Linked DNA regions of Rubrivirga marina. Each later gene encodes a partner of the first gene's protein in a complex. Links are inferred from orthologs where the notes say so. Each region holds a gene or a part of one and is shown on either strand. Other genes may lie near its edges.

Evidence for each region.
Region 2: the proteins of groL (region 1) and metK are in contact, whole or in part, in a cryo-EM structure (PDB 8P4O), measured with the Escherichia coli proteins. The link is inferred for Rubrivirga marina from one-to-one orthologs.

What each region holds. Positions count from the first base shown.
Region 1 is NZ_MQWD01000001.1:3,175,703-3,182,352, forward strand. What follows is about bases 1-2,917. They hold groL (chaperonin GroEL), read left to right. Parts: upstream 1-598; coding sequence 599-2,236; downstream 2,237-2,917. Other genes in these bases: BSZ37_RS13390 (DUF2085 domain-containing protein), read right to left, coding at 1-55; groES (co-chaperone GroES), read left to right, coding at 237-530; BSZ37_RS13405 (CAP domain-containing protein), read left to right, coding at 2,431-2,917. Also shown: more of BSZ37_RS13405, read left to right, coding at 2,918-3,018; BSZ37_RS13410 (COX15/CtaA family protein), read left to right, coding at 3,012-3,941; BSZ37_RS13415 (NRDE family protein), read left to right, coding at 3,978-4,751; BSZ37_RS13420 (hypothetical protein), read right to left, coding at 4,729-5,163; glmM (phosphoglucosamine mutase), read right to left, coding at 5,160-6,524.
Region 2 is NZ_MQWD01000001.1:755,283-761,924, forward strand. Bases 1,149-4,057 are described here. They hold metK (methionine adenosyltransferase), read right to left. Parts: upstream 3,256-4,057; coding sequence 2,041-3,255; downstream 1,149-2,040. Other genes in these bases: BSZ37_RS02970 (YfaP family protein), read left to right, coding at 1,149-1,692; BSZ37_RS02980 (acyl carrier protein), read left to right, coding at 3,513-3,758; fabF (beta-ketoacyl-ACP synthase II), read left to right, coding at 3,866-4,057. In the rest of the region: BSZ37_RS02965 (hypothetical protein), read left to right, coding at 1-465; more of BSZ37_RS02970, read left to right, coding at 541-1,148; more of fabF, read left to right, coding at 4,058-5,128; BSZ37_RS02990 (DUF819 family protein), read left to right, coding at 5,272-6,468; BSZ37_RS02995 (LexA family protein), read right to left, coding at 6,534-6,642. UniProt on the Escherichia coli protein: Catalyzes the formation of S-adenosylmethionine (AdoMet) from methionine and ATP.

The DNA.
Region 1 (6,650 bases):
CGACCGCGCCGAGCGCGACCGACCAGCCGACGGAGAGCCGAGCGGGACGTGCCATGGCCCGAACCTACGGCGGGCCTCCGGCGAGGATGCGCCACGCTTGACGACGACTTAACGCGGCGCGCGGGACCCTCCGGCAGAACCCGAGGTTGGAACCCTAGCACTCTCGCGGGGAGAGTGCTAATCTCACTCGCCGCGGCTCGACCGCACCCTCTGTACCCCCCCTTCCAATCCACACCATGGCAGCTTCCATCAAGCCGCTCGGCGACCGCGTCGTCGTCAAGCCCCAGGACGCCGAGACCCAGACGGCCGGCGGCCTCTACATCCCTGACACCGCCAAGGAGAAGCCCCAGCGCGGGACCGTCCTGGCCGTCGGCCCGGGCAAGGTCGAGAACGGGACGAAGGTCGACATGACCGTCTCCGAGAACGACACCGTCCTTTACGGCAAGTACGCCGGGACCGAGATCCAGCTCGACGGCGAGGACGTCCTCATCATGCGCGAGTCCGACATCCTCGGCATCGTCAACGGCTAGCCTTCGCGCTCGCCCGGCCGCCTCGGTACCGAGGCGGACACCCCCAACTCTAGAACCAACCAACCACAATGGCTAAGCAGATCACATTCGACGCGGACGCCCGGAACCAGCTGAAGGAGGGCGTCGACGCGCTCGCCAACGCCGTCAAGGTGACGCTGGGACCCAAGGGCCGCAACGTCATCATCGAGAAGAAGTTCGGCGCCCCGACTGTCACCAAGGACGGCGTGACCGTCGCCAAGGAGATCGAGCTCGAGGACAAGATTGCCAACGTCGGCGCGCAGATGGTCAAGGAGGTCGCCTCCAAGACCTCCGACGTCGCCGGTGACGGGACGACGACCGCCACGGTCCTCGCCCAGGCGATCATGAACCAGGGCCTCCGCTCGGTCAACTCGGGCGCAAACCCGATGGACCTCAAGCGCGGCATCGACAAGGCCGTCACCGCCGTCGTCGAGGAGCTCAAGGGCCTCTCGCGCGAGGTCGGCGGCAAGGACGAGATCGCCCAGGTCGGCACCATCTCCGCCAACAGCGACGAGGAGATCGGCAACCTCATCGCGGAGGCGATGGAGAAGGTCGGCAAGGACGGCGTCATCACGGTCGAGGAGGCCAAGGGCACCGACACCTCCCTCGAGACCGTCGAGGGCATGCAGTTCGACCGCGGCTACCTCAGCCCGTACTTCGTGACCGACCCGGACGCGATGGAGGTCGTGCTCGAGGACGCGCTCGTCCTCATCCACGACAAGAAGATCTCGGCGATGAAGGACCTCCTCCCGGTCCTCGAGAAGGTCGCCCAGATGGGCAAGCCGCTCCTCCTCGTCGCCGAGGACATCGACGGCGAGGCCCTCGCGACGCTCGTCGTGAACAAGCTCCGCGGGACACTCCGCGTGGCCGCCGTCAAGGCCCCGGGCTTCGGCGACCGCCGGAAGGCCATGCTCGGCGACATCGCGACGCTCACGGGCGGCACGCTCCTCTCCGAGGAGATGGGCTACAAGCTCGAGAACGCGACGCTCGACAGCCTCGGCAGCGTCCAGCGCGTCGTCATCACGAAGGACAACACGACGCTCGTCGACGGCGCCGGCACGCAGGAGGACATCTCGGGCCGGATCGGCCAGATCCGCAGCCAGATCGAGAACACGACCTCGGACTACGACCGCGAGAAGCTCCAGGAGCGGCTCGCCAAGCTGTCCGGCGGCGTGGCCGTCCTGAAGATCGGCGCCGCTACGGAGCCGGAGATGAAGGAAAAGAAGGCCCGCGTCGAGGACGCGCTCCACGCGACCCGCGCGGCCGTCGAGGAGGGCATCGTCCCCGGCGGCGGCGTCGCCCTCGTGCGCGCCATCTCGGCCCTCGACGACTTCCAGGTCGAGAACGAGGACCAGCAGATCGGCGTCAAGATCGTGCGTCGCGCGCTCGAGGAGCCGCTCCGCCAGATCGTCAACAACGCCGGCCTCGAGGGCTCGGTCGTGGTCCAGAAGGTCAAGGATGGCGAGGCCGACTTCGGCTTCAACGCCCGGACCGAGGAGTACGGCAACCTCCTGAGCATGGGCGTCGTCGACCCGACGAAGGTCACCCGCACCGCGCTCGAGAACGCCGCTTCGGTGGCCGGCCTGCTCCTCACGACCCAGACGGTCGTTGTGGACAAGCCCGAGCAGGAGCCGGCGATGCCCGCCGGCGGCGGGATGGGCGGCATGGGCGGCGGCATGGACTTCTAGTCCAGCCCGGCACCCCCGCCTCGGTCTCCCCACGGAGGTCCCGAGGCGGGCACCGCCACGGGGCGGCTCTCTTCGGAGGGCCGCCCCTTTTTTTGGTCGGCCTCGGAGCCGAGGACGAGAGGACGGGCCTCATCCTTCACGCGAACTCCGGCGCCGTCGGCCTACACTGACCGCCCGATGACCGTTGGCCCCTCATGCGCTGGTTGACACTCCTCTGCCTCCTCACCGGCTGCGTCCTCCCGACGCCCGAGGCGGACCGTGGAGCCCGTGCACCGGGCCGAGCGGACGACCGGCCCGACCTCGGTGGCCTCGCGGACGAGGTCCATCAGGAGGCGAACGCGGCCCGCCGATCGAGCAGCGAGGCGCCGCTGCGGTGGTCCGACGCCCTCGCGGCCGTGGCCCGGGATCACAGCCGGGACATGGCGTCCCGCGGCTACTTCGACCACGTCTCGCCAGAGGGCGCCACCGCACAGGACCGGGCTCTGGCCCGGGGCGTCGACTGCCGAGTCGATCTACGCGGCGGGCGGTCCCGGGTCGGGGTGTCTGAGAACCTGTACCAGGGCTGGCGTTACGGCCGGGTCTGGACTCGCCAGACGGCCGACGGCGCGACGCGCACCTACGAGTGGCTGTCCGCCAACGAGATCGCCCGCCAGACCGTCGGCGGGTGGCTCGACAGCCCGGGCCACCGTCGCAATCTCCTCGACCGCGTCTCGACCGCCCACGGCATCGGCGTCGCCGTGGACCGCGAGGACCGCATCTACGTCACCCAGGTTTTATGCTGAACGTCTCCTCCCGTACCGTCTCTCGCGTCGCCTGGGGTGTGCTCGGGTACACCGTCCTGGTGATCCTCTGGGGCGCGTTCGTGCGTGCGTCGGGCTCCGGCGCCGGCTGCGGCGACCACTGGCCGCTGTGCAACGGCGAGGTCGTCCCGACGGCACCGACGATGAACACGATCGTCGAGTTCGGGCACCGGATCACGAGCGCTCTGGCTGGGATTGCCGCCCTCGGGCTCGTCGCCGTCGTGTTTCGAGGCACCGCGAAGGGGTCGCCGGTCCGGAAGGCGGCCGTCGCGTCGCTCGTGTTCATGATCACGGAGGGCGCCATCGGGGCCGGTCTCGTCCTGTTCGAGTACGTCGCCTACAACCCATCGATCGGCCGGGCGGTGTGGATGGCGGCACACCTCACGAACACCTTCTTCCTCCTCGGCGCGCTCACGCTCACCGCGTGGTGGTCGGAAGGCGCCGACACGCCCCGCCTCGGAATGCGCGCCGAGGCGGGCTGGGTCGGAGCCGCGCTGCTAGCCGTACTCGTGCTCGGGGCTGGCGGGGCGATCACGGCGCTCGGCGACACCCTCGTGCTCGGCGGTGGCCTCGACCCCGAGACCGACCCGATCGTCGCAGCCATCCTCGGCGCGCGCGTGTTCCACCCGACGATGGCGTTCGTCGCCCTCGCGATCCTCGGCGCTGCCGTGTTCGCGACGCGGACCGGCGCCCGACCCACGACCCTGGGCATGACGATCCTCGGCGTGTTCCTCGGCCAGATGGCCCTGGGCGCCCTCAACGTGGCGCTGATGGCGCCGATCTGGCTCCAGATCGTCCACCTGCTGATCACCGACCTGATCTGGATCGCCATGATCGTTTGGGCCTCCGAGACGCTGGCGGCCCCCGCTTTGGAGCCGGTCGAGTCGGCTGCCGTCGCCGCCTGACCGCTCCCCCGATCTGCCCCCGAACGCCCTCCTCCTGTGTGCCTCGTCGCCTTCGCCCTCGACGTCCATCCCCAGCACCGGCTGGTGCTCATCGGGAATCGTGACGAGGCGTTCGCGCGGCCCGCCGCTCCGCTCGCATGGTGGAACGACGCTCCCGGCGTCCTCGCCGGCCGGGACCTCGAGGCCGGCGGCACGTGGCTCGGCGTGACGGATACGGGCCGGTGGGGCGTGTTGACGAACGTCCGCGACCCGCATCATCCGCGGCCGAGCACGCGGTCGCGCGGCGCCCTCGTCGCCGACTTCCTCCGCCTCGACGGCACTGCCCGCAGCTACGCCGAGGCGGTGCACGCGGAGCGCGACACGTACGACGGCTTCAACCTCGTCGTCGGCGATCCCGACTCGGTCCACGTGGTCTCGACGCGGCACGACGAAATGTTGGAGCTGGAACGGGGGGTCTACGGGATCTCGAACGACCGGCTCGACACGCCGTGGCCGAAGGTCGTCCGAGCCCGTCAGCGGCTCCGCGACGCGCTCCGGTCCGACCCGGTCGATCCGGCTGACCTGCTGCCGATCCTCGACGACCGCGAACCCGCCCCGGACGACGCCCTGCCGGACACCGGGGTCGGGCTCGAGTGGGAGCGCCGCCTCTCCCCCGTCCGCATTGTCGCCGACGGGTACGGGACGCGCGTCTCGACGGCGCTCGCGCTCGACCGCGACGGCGGCGGGCGCGTGGTCGAGCGGACGTGGCTTCCCGACGGCTCAGCCGGCACGACCACCGAGGCGGAGGTCACGCCACCGGCAGCGACCTGAACACGACGGCGGCGAACGCCAGACCGGCGGCGGTCCCGATGAGAACGGCCCGCGCCGTGACCTCCGAGATCGAGTCGAGCCACCGGCTCTCGGTGTCATCCGGCGCCGCGATCCAGCCGGTCCGGCGGTCCCACTCGGCCTCGTCGGCCTGCTGCCAGACGAGCCACAGTGCGAGGGCCGCGTAGAGGAGCAGGAGCCAGAGCGTCGGCTCGGCGTCGATCCACCCTGCGACGGCGAGGAAGAGGGCGACGGCGCCGACCGACGCGGCGGCCTGCATCGCGACCGTCAGCGCCACCCACAGCGGGACGCTCACCGCCCACGCCGGGACGAATCCGAACGCGAGGTGCTGCACGACGCGGGCGGCCCACGTCGAGAGCAGGAAGAGCGGGACCGCGATGAGGCCCAGAATCATCCGTCGAGGAGCTCGGCCTTGAAGCGCTCCGCGAGGGCGTCGGCGGCCTCGGGGGTGCCCGCCTCGGTGTAGACGCGGAGGATCGGCTCGGTGTTGGACTTGCGGACGTGCGCCCAGCCCTCGTCGAGGTCCACCTTGACCCCGTCGACGGTGGACACGCGGCCCTCGTACCTCCCCGCGAGCGCGTCGAGGAGCGCGTCGGCGTCGAGGTCGTCGGTGAGCGGCAGCTTGTGCTTGGCGATGGCGTAGGTGGGGTACCCGGCGCGGAGGTCGCTGAGCGACTGGCCCGTCTCAGCGAGGTGCTGGAGCACGAGCGCCACGCCCACGAGCGCGTCGCGGCCGTAGTGGAGGTCCGGCAGGATCACCCCCCCGTTTCCCTCCCCGCCGATGACTGCCCCCGCCTCCTGCATCGCCCGGACGACGTGGATCTCACCCACGGCCGACCGCACCACCTCTTGCCCGTGCTTGCTCGCGATGTCCTCGATGGCTCGCGACGACGACAGGTTCGTTCCGACGGGCCCGGCCTTCTTGCCGAGCAGGAAGTCGGCGGCGACGACCTGCGTGAGCTCCTCCCCGAAGAACCGGCCGCCGTCCTCGACGAACGCCAGCCGGTCGGCGTCCGGGTCCACGACCACGCCGAGGTCGGCGCCGGTCTCGGCCACACGGCTCGTGATGCCGTCGAGGTGGGCCGGAAGCGGCTCCGGGTTGTGGGCGAAGCGGCCCGTCACGTCGCCGTTGAGGACCTCGACGTCGTCCACGCCGAGCGCCTCCAGCATCGCCGGGATGGCGAACGCGCCGACCGAGTTGATCCCGTCGACCACCACCTTGAAGCCGCGCTGGCGGATCGCATCGGGGTCGACGTACGGCAGCTCGAGGATCTTCTGGACGTGGTACGGGAGGAGATCGTCGGTTTCGTAGTCGCCGAGGTCTTCGTAGCCGACCGTGTGGGCGGAGACGTCCTCGTCGGCGAGCGCCAGCACCTCGGCGCCCTCGTCGGGACCGAGGAACTCGCCGTTCCGGTCGAGGAGCTTGAGCGCGTTCCACTCGGCCGGGTTGTGCGAGGCGGAGAGGATGACGGCGCCGTCGGCCTCGTGCTTGAGCACGCCCATCGCCACGCTCGGCGTCGTCGCCAGCCCGGCGTCGACGACGTCGCAGCCGGCGGCCTGGAGCGTGGCCGTCACGAGGCGGGCGCAGACGTCGCCCGTCACCCGCCCGTCGCGCCCCACCACGACGAGGGGGCGCGCCTCGGTCTGCCGGCGGAGCCAGGCGCCGAAAGCGGAGGCGTAGCGGACGAGCGCGGCCGGGTCGAGGCCGTCGCCGAAGACGCCGCGGATGCCAGAGACGGAAGCGATGAGGGGCATGGAGATCGGGGGGCGGTCGGGTTGGAGGTCGAGGGTGACAGCCGGGGCGGCCCGGTGCGTCGGTGTCGGGAACGAGCGAAACCCTCATCCGGTCCGGGACGCGGCTCTATCCTGGAGATGCGTTCA
Region 2 (6,642 bases), 2.4 Mb from region 1 along the record:
CGCGTGGAGCCCTCACTGGCGGACGGCGTCGAGCCCGACGAGGACGATATCGAGACGCTCCACCTCGGGCTGGCCGCGCTCCGCGTTGGCGGCGGCGCCGAGGCCGAAGTCCCGCTCGAAGGGCTCCCCCTCGCCAGTGCCCTCACCGGCTCGGCGTCCCTGACACTCGGCGCCGGCGCCCGGGCCGACTTCGACCCGCTCGAGGCCAGCAACCAGCTCGGCGGCGCCGAGGGCGATGGGGTCGATGCGTACGGCCTCCGCACGAGCACGCTCACCTTGCAGGCCAAGCTCGACGGCGTCCTCGGCACGGACCTCGGCGCCATCCTCGGCTACACGCTTCGGACCACGCGTACCGACTCGACCCCGCTCGAATCCGTGGGCGACCTCGTCGGCGTGGTCACCGAGGCCAGCGACTACACGCAGCTCGATCGGCTCCACCTCGTCCGGGTCGGGGTCCTGTTCTAGCCTGCCGGTCTAGCCGTCCAGAGTTCAAACCTCTTCCATGCCACGTTCCATGCCCTCCACGTTCTGCTGGTCTCGGTGCCCGGCTGTGACCTCATCGAACCAAGCGGTACCTCCCCGGACGCCGAGCCCTCCGACAGCCAAGAGATCGGGCTGGCGGTCGTAGAAAACGCTCCGGAGTCACCACTTGTCGTCGTTCATCCGGACGGCTCCTATGCGGCTCCCATCTTCGACCCCGATTCGGGGGTGCTCACGGGCGGCACGTTTGTCGCACCGGACAGCACCACCACCACAGTCCTCTTCGGCGAAGATGGGCTCCCCCAGACACTTCACGCGCAGGGGGCAGTCCTCGCGTTCGCGAACTACCGGCCCGGCCTCGTCGACGTGGCCTTGCTTCTCCCGAATGGGGAGATGTCGTTTCAGCGCGATGTCGACATCGCGGAGATCAACCTCAGCGATCTCACCGACGGCTTAGCGAACGGCCTCCGCGTCAGCGCCGACGTTGACGTCACCGCGGCCGTCGTGACGTTCGCCAGAGCGACCTCCGCGGCCGTTGCCCTGGCGACGGCCGCCGTCGCAGCGGTCAATGGAGCCGCCGTGGGATTCGCGTCCCTGACATGGGATGCGGGCCTCGCAGGGACGGCCATCCGCATCTATAACGCGACCACGGACTGGGCCCAATGCTTGGGGATGAACGCCGTCGCGTGCGGAGTCGCCCTCGTCGATACCGCCTTGCTCGCGTACGATTCGGCCACGTCGGAGAGGCTGCGCGATCTGGTGCTCACTATGCTGGCGGCGCTCGACACGGGGTCGGGTGACGTACAGGTCACGCTAAAGTGGACGAACACGGCCGACCTCGACCTCTACGTTTCGGATCCGACCGGGGAGACGATCTACTACGGGCAACCGACCTCAAGCTCCGGAGGCCAGCTCGACGTTGACGACACTGACGGCGAGGGGCCCAAGAACGTTTTCTGGCCCACAGGGCAGGCACCGAGAGGGACTTACGCGGTCTCCGTTGATCACTATTCGGGGCCGAGCCCAGCGTCGTTCACCGTGCTCGTGCAGGCGTTTGGGCACACCCGGACCTTCTCCGGCTCGGTCGCTAATGGCGAGAGGGTATTCGTCACGGCGTTCTCGCCCGACGGGATCGCCCGCCAGTCTGCCAGGGCACTTAGGGTCCGCTCTCGCCCCGCACAGCCCGGGCTGAAAGTGGCCGGACCGTTCTGACCTCGGGCTCCGACCGCCGCCGCCCCACGTCGGACGGCGGCGGCTGGGCCAGCAGAAGATCGCGTAGGAGGTTGAGGAACTGGGCTTCGCTGGCGAGGGCGCCGACTCGATGGCATGCACCTCGCTCGCCTAGCTGCCCCGACGGCCCGACAGCGCCGAACAAATCGTGTGATCCCATGATGTGGGCAGCCTGTGCGGCGGCCGATTCTGTTAGCGGCTCACTGGGGACCCTCCCTTCCCCTCCGGGGCCGGCCTTTTCTGTGGTGGGAACGGGCCGGTCCTCCGGCGTCGAGGCCGCCGACCCCAGCTGTACGGGGCCGGCGGCCTCACGTGTTCAGGAGGGCTCGGTCAGGCCGTCGCCTGGGCCGCCTCGGTGAGGGTCTCGACGAGGTCGAGCCGCTCCCACGGGAACGCGTCGCGGCCGAAGTGGCCGTAGGCCGCCGTCCGGCGGTAGCGCGGGCGGACGTCGCCGTCGGAGTCGATGAGCCCGAACCGCTCGATGATGGCCGCTGGCCGGAGGTCGACGTGCTCGGTCACGAGCGCGGCCAGTTGGGCGTCGGTGAGCCCGTGCTGCGCCGTCCCGTTCGTGTCGACGCGGATCGAGACGGGGTCGGCCACGCCGATCGCGTAGGCCACCTGGACGAGCGCCTCGTCGGCGAGCCCGGCCGCCACGAGGTTCTTGGCGACGTGGCGCGTGGCGTAGGCCGCAGAGCGGTCCACCTTCGAGGGGTCCTTGCCCGAGAACGCGCCGCCGCCGTGTGCCCCCTTCCCGCCGTACGTGTCGACGATGATCTTCCGGCCCGTGAGGCCGGTGTCGCCGTGCGGCCCGCCGATGACGAACGTCCCGGTCGGGTTGACGTGGAGCACGAGGCCGTCGTCGACGAGCTCCGCCGGGAGGACGTGTGGGAGGACGTGCTCGCGGACGTCGGCCTTGATCTGGGCCAGCGACGCGCCATCATCGTCCGGGTCGATCTCGTCGTGCTGGGTCGAGAGGACGACGGTGTGGACCCGCTTGGGCGTCCGGCCGTCGGCCTCATATTCGATGGTCACCTGGCTCTTGGCGTCGGGCCGGAGGTAGGTCATCACCTCCCCGGCCTTCCGGATGTCGGCGAGCCGCTTGACCAGCCGGTGGCTCAGCATGAGCGCCAGCGGCATGAGCGTCTCCTCGTCCTCGCGCGTGGCGTAGCCGAACATCATGCCCTGATCGCCGGCGCCCTGCTCGGCGTGGAGCCCGCGGTCGTCGTCGACGCCCTGCGCGATGTCGGCCGACTGCTCGTGGATCGAGACCAGGACGCCGCAGCTCCGGGCGTCGAACTGGAGGAGCGGGTCGGTGTAGCCGATCTCCTCGATCGTCCGGCGGACGACCTCCTGGACGTCGACGTAGGTGTCGCTCGTGACCTCGCCCGAGACGACGACGAGGCCGGTCGTGCAGAGGGTCTCGATGGCGCAGCGGCTGCGCGGGTCGCCGGCGAGGAACGCGTCGAGGAGGGCGTCGGAGATCTGGTCCGCGACCTTGTCGGGGTGGCCTTCCGAGACCGACTCGGAGGTGAAGAGGATCGCCATGGGAAACGCAACGGGAGGACGTGGGCGACGAAGGTAGCGGCACCCCGTCCGCCTCGGCGTCGGATTCGCCCCCCTGCCGATGGCCTCAACCGCGTCTTCCGGGAATCTGCGGCGGGGGGCGTGCGTAAGGAGGGCCGCCACCGCCCCGTCCGGCCCCTCGGACCGCCGGGCCGATTGCCCGCCCCGGCCGGCTGGCGTAGCTTTCCCGCCCTCATGGCGCCGTTTCGCGCCCGCCCCCTCTACCCGACCCACCCCCCATGGCCGCCGAGTCCACCGAACAGCGCATCAAGGAGATCATCGTCGAGAAGCTCGGCGTCGACCAAGCCGACATCACGCGCGAGGCCTCGTTCACCAACGACCTTGGCGCGGACTCCCTCGACACCGTCGAGCTCATCATGGAGTTCGAGAAAGAGTTCGACATGACCATCCCCGACGAAGACGCCGAGAACATCGCCACCGTCGGCGACGCCATCGACTACGTCGAGGCCAACAAGGAAGGCTAGCGTTCTCGTCGGCCCTTCGCTCTGAGTCTCTTGCCGGCGGGGCGCCCCACAGCGCACCGCCGGTTTTGTATCGCGCCGCGTCCGCGGCGCCCGCTCGCCCCTCCCCCATGTCGTTCTCCGACCGCCGCGTCGTTGTCACCGGCCTCGGCGCGATCACGCCGCTCGGCCACTCGGTCCCCGCCTTCTGGGACGCCATGATGGAGGGCCAGAGCGGCGCCGGCCCCATCACCCACTTCGACGCCAGCGAGTACCCGACGCGGTTCGCCTGCGAGGTCTCCGACTTCGACCCCGGCGACTACCTCGACCGGAAGGAGGCCCGCCGGCTCGACCCGTTTGCCCAGTACGCCATCGTCGCCGCCGACGAGTCGCTCCGCGACGCCGGCATCGACACCGAGGCGCTCGACGCCGAGGAGAAGACGCGGATGGGCGTGGTGATGGGCTCCGGGATCGGCGGGATGAAGCTGTTCCAGGACCAGGTCGTGGAGTACGCCGAGCACGGGCCGCGCCGGCTCAGCCCGTTCTTCGTGCCGATGATGATTATCGACATGGCGCCCGGCCTGATCTCGATGCGCCACGGCCTCCACGGGCCGAACTACGCGACGGTCTCGGCCTGCGCGACCTCGAACAACGCGATCGGCGACGCCTGGATGGTCATCAAGGCCGGCCTCGCCGACGTCATGGTGGCCGGCGGGACCGACGCGAGCATCACCGAGGTCGGCCTGGGCGGGTTCGGCAACATGAAGGCGCTCTCGACCCAGAACGACGACCCGCTCCACGCCTCCCGTCCGTTCGACGCGGGCCGGGACGGGTTCGTGATGGGCGAGGGCGCCGGCTCGCTCGTCCTCGAGGACTACGAGCACGCCAAGGCCCGAGGCGCCAAGATCTACGCCGAGGTCACCGGCCTCGGCATGTCGGCCGACGCCCACCACATCTCGGCCCCCCACCCCGAGGGGCTGGGCGCCAAGCTGGCCATGGAGCAGGCGCTCCAGACGGCCGGCGTCGCGCCCGAGGCCGTCGACTACCTCAACATGCACGGGACGAGCACCCCGCTCGGCGACGTGGCCGAGACGAAGGCGATCAAGGCCGTCTTCGGCGAGCACGCCTACGACATGAACCTGTCGTCGACGAAGTCGATGACGGGCCACCTCCTCGGCGCCGCCGGCGCCGTGGAGGCCATCGCCTCGATCCTCGCCATCACGAACGGCCGGATCCCGCCGACCATCAACTTCGAGACGCCGGACCCGGCCTGCGACCTCAACTACACGTTCAACGAGCCCCAGGACCGCGACGTGAAGGTGGCGCTCTCGAACGCGTTCGGGTTCGGCGGGCACAACACGTGCGTCGTGTTCGAGAAGGTCGAGGACGAGTAGGCCCGCTCCGTTCGAGTTCCGCGGGGGCGGTGGGCGATGGCCTGCCGCCCCGTGCTGTTTCAGTCCCGCCACGGAGGTCCCGAGGCGGACCGCCCTCGGCGAGAGGGTCCGCCTATCTTCGCGGCTCCCCTTCCCGACCGCGCATGGACCCCGCCGAGGCCGCCCTCATCACCGAGCCCACCCAGGTCGCCGCCCTCCTAGCGGCCGTGCTCGCTGGCGTGTTCGCGCTCTCGCGCGTGGCCGCACTGGAGAAGCTGTTCGACGTCGTCCCGCCGGTGATCTGGGCGTACTTCGTGCCCATGCTCCTCACGACGGCAGGCGTGACGCCGGCCTCGAACCCGGCCTACGACTGGTTCAGCTACGTGCTGCTCCCGTTCGCGCTGTTCCTGCTGATGATCACGATCGACCTCCGCGCGATCTTCAGCCTCGGGCCCCTCGCGCTGGCGATGATGCTCGTCGGCACGCTCGGCATCGTGATCGGCGGGCCCATCGCCTACCTCGCCGTCGGGCAGTTCATCGGTGACCCGGAGACGTGGAAGGGGATGGCCGCGCTCTCCGGCTCGTGGATCGGCGGCACGGCCAACATGCTGGCGCTCAAGGAGTCGGTCGGGCTGAGCGACGCCGGGCTCGCACCGATCATCGTCGTCGACACGGTCGTGGGCTACGGGTGGATGGCGGTCCTCCTGTTCCTCTCGGGCTACCAGGCCCGGTTCGACCGCTGGGTCGGCGCCGACACGGCGGCCATCGACCGCGTCAACGCCACGCTCCAGGCCATGGACACCTCGCGGCGACCGTCGACGACGGCGACCGTGGCCATGATCGTCGGCCTCGGCTTCGGCGCGGCCGTCCTCTCGCGCGTGCTCGGCGGGCTGCTCCCCACGCTCGGCGACCCCACGATCATCTCGGGCGGGACGTGGGCCGTCCTCCTCGCCGTCACGGCCGGGCTCGCCCTCTCGTTCACGCCGATGCGCCAGCTCGAGCCCGACGGCGCCAGCCGGATCGGGTTCGCCGCGCTCTACCTGCTCCTCACGTCGATCGGCGCGACGGCCGACCTCGCCGCCGTCCTCCAGGCGCCGTCCTACCTCCTGATGGGCGTCGTCTGGCTGGCCGTCCACATCAGCCTCCTGTTCCTCGCGGCGAAGCTGCTCAAGGCCCCACTCTTCTTCGTGGCGACGGGCTCGATGGCGAACGTGGGGGGGGCCGCCTCGGCGCCGATCGTGGCCGGGGTGTACCTCCCCGCGATGGCGCCCGTCGGCCTGCTGATGGCCGTGGCCGGCTACGTCCTGGGCATCTACGCCGCCCTCGGCTGCGCCTGGATGCTCGGTCAGCTGGGCGGGTGAGTTCAGGGTTCAGAGTTCGTCGGTAGCAGCGACACGCGCCGAACGCTGAACTTCCCCGTCTGCACTTACCCCAGCGCCCGCATCACCGCGAGCGCCCGGCCGAGGACGAAGTACTCCGGGTCGTCGGGGCGGACCGTCTCGTCGGCGTAGGTCCGGTCGGCGGCGCGGAAGTGG